DNA from 2 places in the Streptococcus sp. CF8-6 genome. Region 1 is predicted to be linked to the other one. Evidence: predicted binding sites of a transcription regulator. Region 1 holds the regulator's gene; the other holds the start of a gene.
The links. Region 1 encodes HrcA, which represses chaperone genes, less so after heat shock. Its sites were predicted from a motif close to TTAGCACTCNNNNNNNNNGAGTGCTAA; they were not measured.
Positions count from the first base shown of each region.

Region 2: the regulator HrcA is predicted to act here: its motif matches at 5,183-5,209, upstream of groES (co-chaperone GroES).

Region 1 is NZ_JANCOF010000008.1:26,504-34,557, forward strand. Features, by position in the region: gene NML69_RS09415 (LPXTG-anchored SHIRT domain periscope protein) at 1-564, shown strand, start outside; gene NML69_RS09420 (PadR family transcriptional regulator) at 722-1,042, shown strand; gene NML69_RS09425 (DUF2812 domain-containing protein) at 1,042-1,617, shown strand; gene NML69_RS09430 (DUF2812 domain-containing protein) at 1,651-2,163, shown strand; gene hrcA (heat-inducible transcriptional repressor HrcA) at 2,324-3,358, shown strand; gene grpE (nucleotide exchange factor GrpE) at 3,385-3,900, shown strand; gene dnaK (molecular chaperone DnaK) at 4,132-5,955, shown strand; gene dnaJ (molecular chaperone DnaJ) at 6,425-7,561, shown strand; gene NML69_RS09455 (hypothetical protein) at 7,639-8,054, opposite strand, start outside.
Region 2 is NZ_JANCOF010000009.1:575-8,628, forward strand. Features, by position in the region: gene rlmD (23S rRNA (uracil(1939)-C(5))-methyltransferase RlmD) at 1-817, opposite strand, end outside; gene recX (recombination regulator RecX) at 855-1,631, shown strand; gene NML69_RS09565 (DUF402 domain-containing protein) at 1,720-2,253, shown strand; gene NML69_RS09570 (epoxyqueuosine reductase QueH) at 2,323-3,090, opposite strand; gene groL (chaperonin GroEL) at 3,230-4,852, opposite strand; gene groES (co-chaperone GroES) at 4,868-5,152, opposite strand; gene NML69_RS09585 (single-stranded DNA-binding protein) at 5,448-5,843, opposite strand; gene NML69_RS09590 (SDR family NAD(P)-dependent oxidoreductase) at 5,921-6,682, opposite strand; gene ytpR (YtpR family tRNA-binding protein) at 6,724-7,350, opposite strand; gene NML69_RS09600 (thioredoxin family protein) at 7,366-7,683, opposite strand; gene NML69_RS09605 (DUF4651 domain-containing protein) at 7,680-7,979, opposite strand.

The DNA.
Region 1 (8,054 bases):
AAAGATGGCAGTCAAGCGACTCCGACTCAACCAAGTAAAACAGAGGTTAAGACCGCAGAAGGCACATGGAGCTTCAAGTCCTACGACAAGACATCGGAAACCATCAATGGAGCAGATGCACATTTCGTAGGCACATGGGAATTCACCCCAGCGCCAACCTACAAGGCGACACACGAGTTTGTCAGTGGAACTCCAGGCAAAGAACTTCCACAAGAAGTAAAAGCCTTGCTTCCAGCAGACCAAACAGACTTGAAAGACGGTAGCCAAGCGATTCCGACGCAACCAAGTCAAACAGAAGTTAAGACAGCAGAAGGCACATGGAGCTTCAAGTCTTATGACAAGACATCTGAAACCATCAATGGAGCAGACGCACACTTCGTAGGAACCTGGGAATTCACTCCGGCCCCAATTAAAGATTCTGGAACTAATAGTCAACCAGAAGAAGGAAGTAGTCAAAATCAGAACTTGTTACCAAACACGGGTTCAGCAGTATCTGGTCTTCTTTCAATCATCGGTCTTGCCTTTGCAAGCCTAGCCGTTTTTATCCTTCGCAAGAAAGACTAAGCTACTCTTAGGAAATAACAAAATGACTTCTTAATTCCTGAGCCTAAGAAGAGAGAACGAGAAATCGTTCTCTCTTTTTCTTGCATTTTATATCGAGATGTGATATAGTTTGTATAACGAAGTGCGATATATCGAATTAAATAGGAGGTGTGGTTAAATGGAATTAACAGATAAGATCAGGCGTGTTTACCTCCCCATGACTGAAACGGGGTTTTATATCTTGTTTTGTCTACAGAAGGAGAACCATGGATATGGTATCACACAAAAGGTTAAGGAGATGACAGATTCGCAAGTTTCGATTAGTCCTGGAACTATGTATGGGACCTTGTCAAAGATGGAAAAGGATGGCTTGATTTCCTTTATCCGGGAAGAGGAAAAACGTAAAATCTATCAGATCACAGACTTAGGACGAAAAGTCTTAGATATTGAATTGAAACGTATTGAACGGCTCTACAGAAATAGTCGGGAGGAAGGATGATGGAAAAGAAAATTGTTTACCGAATTTTTACCATTGCGGATTATGATAGAGAGGCTCGATACTTTAGAGAAATGCATGCCAAGGGCTGGAAACTTAGAAAAGTAAGCTATTCTATCTTGTTGTTTGCGGTTAGGTATACCTTTGAAAAGTGTCAGCCTGAACAAGTGTCTTATCAGTTGGATTTTTACCCAATGAAAACATCAGAGAGAGCCTCCTATATACAACTGTTTAAAGACTGTGGTTGGGAGCATATTACAGACTTTAATAGTTTTTCCTATTTTAGAAAAGCACATTCTGAAATTGAATCGGATGCAGAGTTTGAAATTTATAACGATGCTACTGGGAAGTTAGCTATGGTTAATCGCATTTTAAGACTGCGGCTAGTACCTGTTTTACTTTTGCTAGCCATACATATACCATTCTTACTTAAATTGCTCAATAGAAGTAATGCGTATGGTCTATGGAGTTTTCTTGCGGTTGGGCTAGATATTTTCTTGTCTTTAATCCTTTTGTTAATAGTTGCCTATATTAGCTGGAAGTTATGGCATAAAAAGAAGGAATTATCAGATTTATGATAAGGTAGGTATGCACAAATTGGAGGGAAAGTCATGATAAATAAAAAGCAATTTAGGATTTTCACTATTGTTGATTTGGACAAGGAAGAAGAATATTTACATGAGATGCACTTGAAAGGTTGGAGATATAGAACTAACCGTTTTGGTTTTTTCTATTTTGAACAATGTCAACCAGATGATATTATCTATCATATCTATGATTCTAGATTTCTTAAAAAGTATAAGCATGAACTACAAGATTTTAGAAATAGCGGTTGGGAATTGATAGAAACAGGTTTTTGTTCGATTCTTCGTAAACCAACTTCTGATATACTTTCAGAGGAGAAAGTCTATATGAGTAAGGGTCTCAGATGGGAAGTTATGCGGTCTAGACTTCGTTCCTGTATAGCCACTTTTTCAGGTGGTCTTGTTGTTTGCATGAGTTTGTATCGAGAAAATTTGTCTCAGTCTTTCTTTATTATTTTCGTTTTATACACTTGTTTAATTTCTTATCTAATCTATGGTTTTTTCAGGCTTAAAAGGAAATACCAAGTAGATGAGAAGTAAGATTCTAGGTCTGTAGACTGATTTTTAGCACTCTTGGCAAAAGAGTGCTAATTTTTTGAGTTTTTGTCTTGACATTCTCTTCTAAGGGTGTATAATAGAATCATGAGTTAGCACTTGGATGCATAGAGTGCTAATCGATCGGACAGAGAGGAGTGATGAGATGGTTACAGAGCGTCAGCAGGATATTTTAAATCTGATTATTGACATCTTTACCAAAACGCACGAACCTGTCGGATCCAAGGCGCTACAAGAGTCTATCAATTCTAGTAGTGCTACCATTCGTAATGACATGGCAGCTCTAGAGAAGCAGGGTTTGCTTGAGAAGGCTCATACCTCAAGTGGTCGGATGCCAAGTGTTGCTGGTTTTCAGTACTATGTAAAACACTCGCTCGCTTTTGATCGGCTGGCTGAAAATGAGGTTTATGAGATTGTCAAAGCTTTTGATCAGGAATTCTTCAAACTGGAGGATATCCTGCAAGAGGCTGCTAATCTACTGACAGACCTGAGCGGTTGTACGGTAGTGGCGCTGGATGTTGAGCCCAGTAGGCAACGGTTGACAGCCTTTGATATCGTTGTTTTGGGACAACATACAGCCTTGGCAGTATTTACCTTAGACGAGTCCCGAACGGTTACCAGTCAATTTCTGATTCCAAGGAACTTCTTGCAGGAAGATTTAAATCGCCTCAAGACCTTGATTCAAGAACGTTTCCTAGGTCACACCGTTCTGGACATTCATTACAAGATTCGGACGGAGATTCCGCAAATTATCCAACGTTACTTTACAACAACGGATAATGTCATGGATCTCTTTGAACACATTTTTAAAGAAATGTTCAACGAAAACATTGTGGTGTCGGGCAAGGTCAATCTCTTGAATTTTGCCAATCTAGCAGCCTATCAGTTCTTTGACCAACCGCAAAAGGTGGCTTTGGAGATTCGTGAGGGTCTGCATGAAGATCAAATGCAAAATGTCCGTGTTGCGGACAGTCAGGAGTCTTGTCTAGCAGACCTAGCGGTGATTAGCAGTAAATTCCTCATTCCTTATCGAGGTTTTGGAATTCTAGCGATTATCGGTCCAGTCAATCTGGATTACCAGCAATTGGTCAACCAAGTCAATGTGGTCAATCGTGTTTTGACCATGAAGTTGACAGATTTTTATCGCTACCTCAGCAGTAATCATTACGAAGTAAATTAATTTTGAAATCAATAAAGGAGGCGAAAATGGCCCAAGATAAAAAAAACGAAGAAATGAAAGAAGAGGAAGTTGTAGAAACAACTGAAGAAACAACTCCTGAGAAGTCTGAGTTGGACTTGGCAAATGAACGCGCGGATGAGTTCGAAAACAAATACCTTCGTGCTCATGCAGAAATGCAAAATATTCAACGCCGTGCCAATGAAGAACGTCAAAACTTGCAACGCTATCGTAGCCAAGATCTGGCAAAAGCAATCTTACCATCGCTCGACAACTTAGAACGTGCTCTTGCTGTTGAAGGTTTGACAGACGATGTCAAAAAAGGATTGGAGATGGTGCAAGAGAGCTTGATTCACGCTTTGAAAGAAGAAGGAATCGAAGAAATTGTAGCTGACGGTGAATTTGACCATAACTATCATATGGCCATCCAAACTCTCCCAGCAGACGATGAACACCCAGCAGACACCATCGCTCAAGTCTTCCAGAAAGGCTACAAACTCCATGACCGCATCCTACGCCCAGCCATGGTAGTAGTATATAACTAGGCTAGAGAACTTAAAAACTTGTCCGAAACGACAATAAACTATGAAAAAAGATAAAAAACAAGCCGGAGGCTTGCAAGGAAGATATTGTCCGCCGTGGTGAAACAGGGGATTTTTGAGACAATAGGCTCAAAAATAAGTGATGAAATCCCGTAGGGAGTTGCTCACGTCCCCACCACTTAAGGGAAATATCAAAAAATCAAAATTCGAATTAAACTTTAAGGAGAAAAACACATGTCTAAAATTATCGGTATTGACTTAGGTACAACAAACTCAGCAGTTGCAGTTCTTGAAGGAACTGAAAGCAAAATCATCGCAAACCCAGAAGGAAACCGTACAACTCCATCTGTAGTATCATTCAAAAATGGAGAAATCATCGTTGGTGATGCCGCAAAACGTCAAGCAGTTACAAACCCAGATACAGTTATCTCTATCAAATCTAAGATGGGTACTTCTGAAAAAGTTTCTGCAAATGGAAAAGAATACACTCCACAAGAAATCTCAGCTATGATTCTTCAATACTTGAAAGGTTACGCTGAAGAATACCTTGGTGAAAAAGTAACCAAGGCTGTTATCACAGTTCCAGCTTACTTCAACGATGCTCAACGCCAAGCAACTAAAGACGCTGGTAAAATTGCTGGTCTTGAAGTAGAACGTATCGTTAACGAACCAACTGCAGCAGCTCTTGCTTACGGTTTGGACAAGACTGACAAAGAAGAAAAAATCTTGGTATTCGACCTTGGTGGTGGTACATTCGACGTATCTATCCTTGAATTGGGTGACGGTGTCTTCGATGTATTGTCAACTGCAGGGGACAACAAACTCGGTGGTGACGACTTTGACCAAAAAATCATCGACCACTTGGTAGCAGAATTCAAGAAAGAAAACGGTATTGACTTGTCTACTGACAAGATGGCAATGCAACGTTTGAAAGATGCGGCTGAAAAAGCGAAGAAAGACCTTTCTGGTGTAACTTCAACACAAATCAGCTTGCCATTCATCACTGCAGGTGAGGCTGGACCTCTTCACTTGGAAATGACCTTGACTCGTGCGAAATTTGACGATTTGACTCGTGACCTTGTTGAACGTACAAAAGTTCCAGTTCGTCAAGCCCTTTCAGATGCAGGTTTGAGCTTGTCAGAAATCGACGAAGTTATCCTTGTTGGTGGTTCAACTCGTATCCCAGCCGTTGTAGAAGCTGTTAAAGCTGAAACTGGTAAAGAACCAAACAAATCAGTAAACCCAGATGAAGTTGTTGCTATGGGTGCTGCTATCCAAGGTGGTGTCATCACTGGTGATGTGAAAGACGTTGTCCTTCTTGATGTAACACCATTGTCACTTGGTATCGAAACAATGGGTGGAGTCTTCACAAAACTTATCGACCGCAACACTACAATCCCAACTTCTAAATCACAAGTCTTCTCAACAGCAGCAGACAACCAACCAGCCGTTGATATCCACGTTCTTCAAGGTGAACGCCCAATGGCAGCTGATAACAAGACTCTTGGACGCTTCCAATTGACTGATATCCCAGCCGCACCTCGTGGAATTCCTCAAATCGAAGTAACATTTGACATTGACAAGAACGGTATCGTATCTGTTAAGGCTAAAGATCTTGGAACTCAAAAAGAACAAACTATTGTCATCCAATCTAACTCTGGTTTGACTGATGAAGAAATCGACCGCATGATGAAAGATGCAGAAGCTAACGCTGAAGCAGATAAGAAACGTAAAGAAGAAGTAGACCTTCGTAACGAAGTAGACCAAGCAATCTTTGCGACTGAAAAGACAATCAAGGAAACTGAAGGAAAAGGCTTCGATGCAGAACGTGATGCTGCCCAAGCTGCACTTGATGACCTTAAGAAAGCTCAAGAAGATAACAACTTGGACGAAATGAAAGCAAAACTTGAAGCATTGAATGAAAAAGCTCAAGGACTTGCTGTTAAACTCTACGAACAAGCCGCAGCAGCGCAACAAGCTCAAGCAGGAGCAGAAGGCGCACAAGCAACAGGAAACGCAGGTGATGACGTCGTAGACGGAGAGTTTACGGAGAAATAGGCGGTAAGACAGAACTAAAAATTGAAAGTTTTTAGTTCGTAGTCGAACCCCCGCGAGGATGATTAGGGTTTTTGGGAGTCTGAAAGACGAACCTAAAATCCAATCAGCTACCGCGTCAAAAGTTGTTTTGAAAATTAGATGAGGCGGATAGGTCTTTGTTTTAGCCTCGGTCTGATGTTATAAGTATAGGAAGAAATCCAGAGGTTGCAACCCAGCCTCTGTTTTTCGGTAAAAAGGGGCTAAACCCAATTTATTTGAGTTTTTATTATCAATATGAAAGAAAGGAATTGAACCCGACCTAGATTGAGGTTTTGTTCCGTAATATTAACAGAAAGGAATAAGGGTGTTCGAGTAACTGAACACGGGCTACGGACTGTGCCAAAAAGATAGTTTTTTCTAGGACGTAAGTGTCCGTCGTCAAAACTCCTATTTTGGCTGTGTCCGTTTGACGCCCTTTGTATCTTGAATTATGAACAATACTGAATTTTATGATCGTCTGGGGGTGTCAAAAAACGCTTCGGCAGACGAGATCAAAAAGGCTTATCGTAAGCTTTCCAAAAAATATCACCCAGATATCAACAAGGAGCCTGGCGCTGAGGAAAAATACAAGGAAGTTCAAGAAGCCTATGAGACTTTGAGTGACGACCAAAAACGTGCAGCCTACGACCAGTATGGTGCTGCGGGTGCCAACGGTGGCTTTGGTGGTGCTGGTGGTTTTGGTGGCTTTGACGGAGCAGGTGGCTTCGGTGGTTTTGAAGATATCTTCTCAAGTTTTTTCGGCGGAGGCGGAGCTTCACGCAATCCAAACGCTCCTCGCCAAGGGGATGACCTCCAGTATCGTGTGAATTTGACCTTTGAAGAAGCTATCTTCGGAACAGAAAAAGAAGTTAAGTACAACCGTGAAGCAAGCTGTCGTACCTGTAATGGATCTGGTGCTAAGCCAGGGACAAGTCCAGTCACTTGTGGACGCTGTCATGGCGCTGGAGTCATTAATGTCGATACGCAGACTCCGCTTGGTATGATGCGCCGTCAAGTAACTTGTGATGTCTGTCATGGTCGCGGAAAAGAAATCAAGGATCCATGTACAACTTGTCATGGAACAGGTCATGAAAAACAAGCTCATAGCGTACATGTGAAAATTCCTGCTGGTGTGGAAACTGGTCAACAAATTCGCCTAGCTGGTCAAGGTGAAGCAGGCTTTAACGGTGGGCCTTATGGTGACTTGTATGTAGTAGTTTCTGTGGAAGCTAGCGACAAGTTTGAACGTGAAGGAACCACTATTTTCTACAAGTTAAATCTTAATATCGTCCAAGCTACTCTTGGAGATACTGTTGAAATTCCAACCGTGCATGGAGATGTTGAATTGGTTATCCCAGAAGGAACTCAGACTGGCAAGAAATTCCGTCTACGTGGCAAGGGAGCACCGAGCCTTCGTGGCGGTGCTGTTGGTGACCAATACGTTACTGTCAATGTCGTGACTCCGACAGGATTGAACGAACGCCAAAAAGCAGCGCTTAAAGAGTTCGCAGCTGCTGGCGACTTGAAAGTCAATCCGAAGAAAAAAGGCTTCTTTGACCATATAAAAGATGCCTTTGAAGGAGAATAAAGTAAAAAGAGCCGGCGGGCTCTTTTTTTGTTATCATTAAAAATTTAGTATCGAGAAATCATTCTCCAGTTAGTCTACTATTTATACTTATGAGTGAGCAAGCCAGCTGCATCCATCTCTTGGATGAGTTGCTTGATTTCCGCTTCTTTGCCAGGCTTAACGGTGACGGTATCAATGTGGTTGATCGCCGAATTATCCTGAATATCTACCAAGGTCAAGGCTTTTTCATAGAATGCGATTCCCTTTTTGAGACTTGCCTGATCCTTCCAAGCTAGAATTGTGTAAGAAGAATTTGATTTTTTTCCTTTTTCTTGGAAATACTTCTCGCCCTCCTCCTCTAAAAATTGTATTAAACCACGATTGAATAAGTTGTCTCCTACTTTATAGTAGGAAATATCTCCTGTCTGGAGGACATAGACTTCGAGTCGGTTTTTGGTGAGTTTTGGACTTTCCTTTAGGACGGGGTGACTATTGATGACCTCGTCTGAGAAAG
Region 2 (8,054 bases), on a different contig from region 1:
CATAGTCGAGTACTCCTTCTTGAATGCTCTCTTGGCCCCAGATAATTTCCGTCTTTTCACCATAGATTTCACTTGTTTTTGCTGTATTTGTATTGACAGCAACCGTGACAACTTCTGGAAAATCATTGACTAAATCTTCGACCAGTTGATTTAAATTAAGCTGGCGATTTGTGACAATGATAATCTGAACTTGCCCCGTTTTTCTTGCTCTGCGTACCATGATGGTGCGAACACCGAGCGTTTTTCTCTCATCTGTAATTGGAATTTGGTGGTAAGTAAGAAGTTCAGCTAGGCGATTCGCTATTACTTGGGTTTCCTTATCTTGCACCAAGCAGTCTTTCAACTCTACGAGATAATGAGAGTTTTGCGCATACAAACCTGCCTTGACCTGATTTTTAAATTTCCGAGTCTGGAATTGAAGCTTAGCACGGTAGTACTTGGGTTCCTGCATTCCGATAGTTGGACGGATTTCATAGTTTTCATATCCCGCAGGGGCAAATTTTTTCAGGGCTTGGTGGAGCAGATCCGTTTTGAACTCTAACTGTTTATCATAGTGGAGGTGCATGATTTGGCAACCACCACATTCATTATAAATCGTACAAGCTGGTACGACTCGAAATTTAGACTTCTTATTAACCTTTAGTAATTTGGCTTCAACAAAGTTGCGTTTAATAGAAGTAATTTGACAATAGATGTCTTCTCCTTTGAGGGCTCCAGGCACAAATACTAAAGTTTTTTGGTAAAATCCGATTCCCTCGCCATTGATGCCCATCCGCTTGATTTTTAAAGGTATTTTTTGTTTGACTTTCAGATTCATACCCCTATCTTATCACATTTTAGGGTATAATAGAACTATGAAAATCACAAAACTTGAAAAGAAAAAACGTCTCTACTTGATGGAGTTAGATGGACAGCAAACCTCTTATATCACGGAAGATACCATTGTCCGTTTTATGTTGTCCAAAGATAAGGTGGTTAGCAAGGAAGAATTAATCGAGATACAGGGCTTTGCACAGTTTTCTTATGGTAAGAACCTCGCTCTCTACCATTTATCCTTCAAGGCTCGTACCGAAAAGGAAGTGCGAGAGTACCTGAAAAAGTATGATATTGAAGAAAAAATCATTAGTCAAGTTATCGCTAATCTTAGAGAAGATAACTGGATAAATGATCGTCAGTATGTCTACTCTATTATCAACGCAAATCAACTCTCTGGAGATAAGGGACCTTATGTGCTAGCTCAAAAACTGTCTCAAAAAGGGATTGCCAAATCAACGATTGAAGAGGTTTTAAAGGATTTTGATTTTTCGGAGGTTGCTCAACGTGTGGCGGAGAAACTTCTAAAAAAATACAATGGAAAGCTTCCCGCTCGTGCCTTGCAGGATAAGATCATTCAAAGCTTGACGAACAAAGGCTTCTCCTATTCTGATGCTAAGAATGTCTTTGACGACTTGGACAGTCAAGTCGACCAAGAAACGACTCAAGAACTCATTTTTAAAGAGCTAGACAAACAATATGCTAAGTATGCTCGAAAGTATGAAGGATACGAACTTAAACAGCGTTTAACCCAAGTTTTAGCTCGAAAAGGCTATGATTTTTCGGATATAGCCAGCGCTCTCAGAGAATATCTTTAACATTTTCAGGTAAAATTCAAAAAAATTAGACCAATTTATGATATAATAGTAGACGATAAACTTATAAATTGTAGAAAGTTGGTTAGTTATGAAACTTCCAAAAGAAGGCGACTTTATTACAATTCAAAGTTATAAGCATGATGGGAGTCTTCACCGTACTTGGCGGGACACCATGGTACTAAAAACAACAGAGAACGCTATTATAGGCGTCAACGACCACACACTTGTTACCGAAAGTGACGGCCGTCGTTGGGTGACTCGAGAACCCGCTATTGTTTACTTTCACAAAAAATATTGGTTTAATATCATTGCCATGATTCGTGATAATGGGATTTCCTACTATTGCAATATGGCCAGCCCCTACTATCTAGATGAGGAAGCCCTGAAATACATTGATTATGATTTGGATGTCAAGGTTTTCACTGATGGTGAAAAGCGTCTCTTGGACGTTGAAGAGTATGAGCGCCATAAACGCAAAATGAAGTATTCTGATGATTTAGACTATATTTTGAAAGAACATGTTAAAATCCTTGTTGATTGGATCAACAATGGACGCGGTCCTTTCTCAGAGGCCTATGTCAACATTTGGTACAAACGCTACATAGAACTAAAGAATCGGTAAAGTTGTCAAACCGGGGTGAGAGCCCTGGTTTTTTATTTGAAAAACCCAGCCTGAAAGCTGGGTTAATTGCTATATATCTAATTTAGTAACAGTAAACTTGATGTGGGAATAGTCTTTTTCAACATCCTTATCCAACAAGAAAGCCGTGGCATCCTTCTTAACCTGAACAAGATCAATGTTCTGGGCTTGAGCTGCATAGACGCATCCACAATAACATTGACGATAAATATCATACTCCTCGCACATCTCCACCGAACGCTTGTAACCTTGATTTTTCTTGAAATCACTTGGGAGATAGTGGGTCGTATAAATCTTTTGCACATCAATTCCGATGCTATTGATGGTTTGAGAATTCTTATGGGGACTGATGGTCAAGGCTGAACCAAAGTAGTCAAAGCCCAAATCCATAGCCACTTGCGCTGTTTTGTCCAAACGATAGTCAAAACAAACCTTGCAACGGTCGCCACCTTCAGGTTCTTCCTCTAGGCCTCTGACTAACTGACGGTATTCATTTGGTTCGTAGGGAGCTTCTAGGTACTGAACCGTATTTCCTGTTCGCTCATTGAAATCACTGACAAATTTTTTGGTGACATAAGCCCGCTTGTGGTATTCTGCCTTGGGGTGGATATTGGAATTGGCGAAATAGATGGTCACATCAGCGTATTTGGTCAGATACTCGAGGGTGTAGGTACTACAAGGAGCACAGCAAACATGCATGAGAATAGTTGGCCGTTCCTCATTCTTTTCCCAAACCTGAACCATTTTCTGCATGACACGGTCATAATTAATCTTCTGATTGGGATTCATCTTGCTCAGAATTTCTTCTACATCAATCATGTTCTTCTCCTTTTACTATTAATTATTTTACCATATATCACCAACCAGCTCAAATCGATTTTATAAAAAGGAAGCGATAAAAGGAGGGATGCTCATTCCCTCCTTTTGTGTTTTTTATGAATTGCTTAGTATAAACAGCTTACATCATTCCACCCATCATGCTTGGATCCATGGCTGGAGCTGGGGTTACTGGTTCTGGTTTATTGGCTACGACTGCTTCTGTTGTTAAAATCAAGCTGGCTACAGAGGCTGCATTTTGAAGGGCAGAACGACTAACCTTAACTGGGTCAATGATTCCCTCTTCAATCATGTTAACCCACTCGCCAGTTGCTGCGTTGAAGCCTGTGCTAACTTCCGCATTCTTCAAGCGGTCAATAACAATAGAACCTTCGAATCCCGCATTGTGGGCGATTTGACGAACAGGCTCTTCCAAGGCACGGAGAACAATATTGCGTCCTGTCGCTTCATCTCCTGTCAATTCCAAATCAGCTACGGCTGGGATGACATTTACAAGAGCTGTTCCACCACCTGCAACGATTCCTTCTTCAACGGCTGCACGAGTAGCGTTGAGGGCATCTTCAATGCGGAGTTTCATTTCTTTCAACTCAGTTTCAGTTGCAGCACCGACCTTGATGACTGCGACACCACCTGACAATTTTGCCAAGCGTTCTTGCAATTTTTCACGATCAAATTCAGAAGTTGTAGTTTCGATTTGAGACTTGATAACCGCAACACGGTGAGAAATAGCTTCAGGATTTCCAGCACCTTCTACGATAACAGTGCTATCTTTGTTCACAGTTACTCTCGCTGCTTGACCAAGCGCCTCAATAGTAGCGTCCTTCAACTCAAGACCAAGATCTTCTGTGATAACTGTTCCACCTGTCAAGATAGCGATATCTTCCAACATAGCCTTACGACGGTCACCAAAACCAGGTGCCTTAACTGCTACTACGTTGAAGGTTCCACGAATCTTGTTCAATACAAGAGTCGGAAGAGCTTCACCATCTACATCATCCGCAATAATCAAGAGTGGACGATTGCTTTGGAGAATGCTTTCTAGAAGTGGCAAGATTTCTTGGATATTGGAAATCTTCTTGTCAGTAATCAAAATGTATGGATTTTCAAGATCAGCCACCATTTTTTCGCTATCTGTCACCATGTACTGCGATAGGTAACCGCGGTCGAACTGCATTCCTTCAACAACTTCAAGTTCTGTTTCCATACCACGTGACTCTTCAATAGTGATGACACCATCTTTACCAACTTTTTCCATGGCTTCAGAGATGTATTCGCCGACTTTCTCAGAACGAGAAGATACGGCAGCAACCTGTGCGATGGCTTCTTTATTGGCAACAGGGATGGCATTGTTTTTCAAGACTTCTACAGCTGCGGCAACCGCTGCTTCAATCCCTCGACGGATACCGATTGGATTGGCACCTGCTGTGACGTTTTTGATTCCTTCACGGACGATGGCTTGGGTCAAGACAGTCGCAGTTGTGGTTCCATCACCTGCGATATCATTGGTTTTTGAAGCTACTTCTGATACCAATTTAGCACCCATATTTTCAAAATGGTCTTCCAACTCTATTTCTTTGGCAATGGTCACACCGTCATTGGTAATCAATGGTGAACCGAATGATTTTTCCAACACAACGTTACGACCTTTTGGGCCTAAGGTTACTTTAACTGTGTCTGCTAGGATATCGACACCACGAACCATAGCTGAACGAGCATCAGATGAAAATTTAATTTCTTTTGACATACTTACTTTCTCCTTCTATTCTTCAATGATTGCCAAAATATTGGCTTCGCCTACGATAATGTACTTTTCATCGCCATCTTTGACATCAATACCAGCGTGGGCTTCAACTAAGACACGGTCTCCAGCCTTAACGCTTGGAGCAACCAAGTCACCATTCAAGGTGCGAACACCTTGTCCTGTAGCTATAACTTGGGCAGTTTTGGTTTTTTCTTGGGCTGAGCCCGCAAGGACAAAGCCTCCAACAGTTTGTTCTTTTTCTTCGATTTTCAAGACCACACGGTCTCCTAATGGTTTCAACATCTGTTTTCCTCCATGATAAACTACATATTATTAGCACTCTTTATATATGAGTGCTAATTCATAGTTCTATTGTATCACTTGGTCAGAAATAGTCAAGAAAAAAGTCTGACTTTGGCAAGATAAAAAGTCTGAGACCAACTCAGACTTTTCAATGTTTATACTCAATGAAAATCAAAGAGCAAACTAGGAAGCTAGCCGCAGGTTGCTCAAAGCACTGTTTTGAGGTTGTAGATAAGACTGACGAAGTCAGTTACCTATACCAGCTGACGTGGTTTGAAGAGATTTTCGAAGAGTATTAAAATGGCAATTCTTCCTCTTCCAAAACCAAGTCTGCCAAATCCTGTCCTGCATTATTTTCACGCATAGCACGTTGGGCACGGCTTTCCAAAAGTTGGAATCCTGTGGCAAGGACTTCAGTCACATAGTTCATCTGGCCATTTTTCTCGAAGCGACGAGTACGAAGTTCTCCATCCACAGAGATAAGACTACCTTTAGTTGCGTAGCTTGCCAAGGTTTCAGCCAATTTCCCCCAAAGAACAAGATTGACAAAGTCAGCTTCACGTTCCCCGTTTTGGTCTTTGTAACGACGGTTCACAGCGATAGTTGCTCGCGCCACTGACTTGTCGTTGTTTGTTTTGTGCAATTCTGGTGTAGACGTCAAGCGCCCAATCATGATAACTTTATTATACATATTTTCTTCCTCCTACTTATCTATTCGTAAGGAATCAAAAAAAGTTACAAAAATTTGTAACTTTTCGAGAAAATTTTTTATTTTTTATGCCCCATGAAACCTGTCGCCTGTTGATTGGCCATAATGGTCATATCTGTAATCTGCACACGACGAGGCTGACTGGTCACATAGATCACTGTATCTGCAATATCCTGAGCTTGCAAGGCCTCAATTCCCTGATAGACGGTGGCAGCACGCTCTTTGTCACCATGAAAACGAACTGTAGAGAAATCTGTTTCGACAATTCCTGGCTGAATGGTTGTCACCTTGATGTCCGTTGCGATCGTATCAATTCGCAGTCCATCTGAAAAAGTCTTAACTGCTGCCTTGGTGGCTGAATAAACTGCTGCACCCGCATAGGCATAGATTCCTGCGGTTGATCCCATATTGATAATATGTCCCTGATTGGCTTTTACCATAGAAGGCAAGAAACAGCGAGTAACCGCCATCAAACCCTTCACATTGGTATCCAGCATGGTCAGCATATCCAACTCTTCATAGTCCTGATAGGGAGCCAAGCCAAGAGCTAGTCCAGCGTTATTGACCAAGATATCAATCTGCCCTATCGTTTCCAAAATATCGGAGCAAACAGTCTTGACCATAGTCATATCCGTGACATCCAGTGCAAAGGTCCAAACTGTTTGATTTGGAAAAGTTTCTGCAAACTCTGACTTGAGTGTCTCTAGTCTGTCTGTCCGTCGCCCTGTTAGAACGACATTCGCCCCCTGCTCCAGATAAGCACGCGCAATCGCTTCACCGATTCCTGAGGTAGCCCCTGTAATCACTACATTTTTCGCCATCTTATCCCCCTCTATCTGGTCTATCAAACACTGACAATTTCCTAGGCAGTCCAATGTTTAGCTGGGTCAAATGGAGTTCCGACAACTTGGTCTTCTGATAATTCAATAACCCCACGTTTTTGCGGAGCATTTGGCAAATTCAATTCACGAGGACTGCACATCATGCCAAAACTCTTTTCGCCACGAAGTTCGCCTGGGAAAATGAGATTGCCTTTTGGCATCATCGCTCCAGGAAGAACTACAATGGTTTTCAACCCAACACGCGCATTAGGTGCTCCTGCCACGATTTGCACTGTCTTGTCACTTGCGACTGCAACTTGGCAGATGTTGAGGTGGTCACTATCTGGATGAGCTACCATCTCGATAATCTCACCGACAACAAACTTAGGTTCTTTGTCATTGACAATCTCTTCTGCAAAGCCTTCCGCTCGCAATTCTTGGTTCAAACGTTCTACTTGTTCATCTGTCAAAAAGACTTGACCACGCTCTGCAATTTCAAACAAACTTGAAATTTCGAAAATATTCCAAGCTACTGTTTCTCCATTTTCTTTGAGGAAAACACGGGCTACTTTGCCTTTACGCTCCACGTCCAGTTTGGCATCTCCGCTGTTTTTCACGATGATCATAAGGACATCGCCAACATGCTCTTTGTTATATGTAAAAATCATTGTTTCCATTTTCTCCTATTTCAGTCCTGCTAAAAAGTCGTTAATTTGTTCCTTGCTTTTACGGTCGCGATTGACAAAACGACCGATTTCCTTGTCCTTTTCTAGCACAACAAGGCTAGGAATGCCGTACACATCCCAGAGTTTGGATAGATCCATGTACTGGTCACGGTCCACTCGAATAAAGGTGAACTCTGGATTGGTCTCCTCAATCTCTGGCAAGGATGGATAGATATAGCGACAATCGCCACACCAGTCCGCCACAAAAAGGAAGACCTTCTTGCCATCTTGCTCGACAAAACCTGCTAGCTCTTCTATACTACTAGGAGTAATCATAAGACTTCCTCCTCATAGACTAGGTCTTCATTTTCATAGACAAAGGTATAGTGACGGCCATCCTCGAAAATGACTCCTCCGACGAGTCGCTCTAGGCTACTTTCGTAGACTTGAACATAAATAGTCGCAATCTCACCCATATCTGAGAAAAGTTCGCGCACGATAGCGGTCAACTCTTCTTGAGTCTTCATGAGTTTGTGGTTATCTGCTGCTTTTTTAGCCCCTAAAGCAAGGGCACTTAGACCAGCCACAGTCAAGCCAGTCATCCATAATTTCTTAGCTTTCATACCATTCATTGTAACACAAAAAGGGCTCTAGGACAAATGAGGAAGTAGCAGAAAAGCAAGTAAAAAACCTCTTCCCTCGGTGAG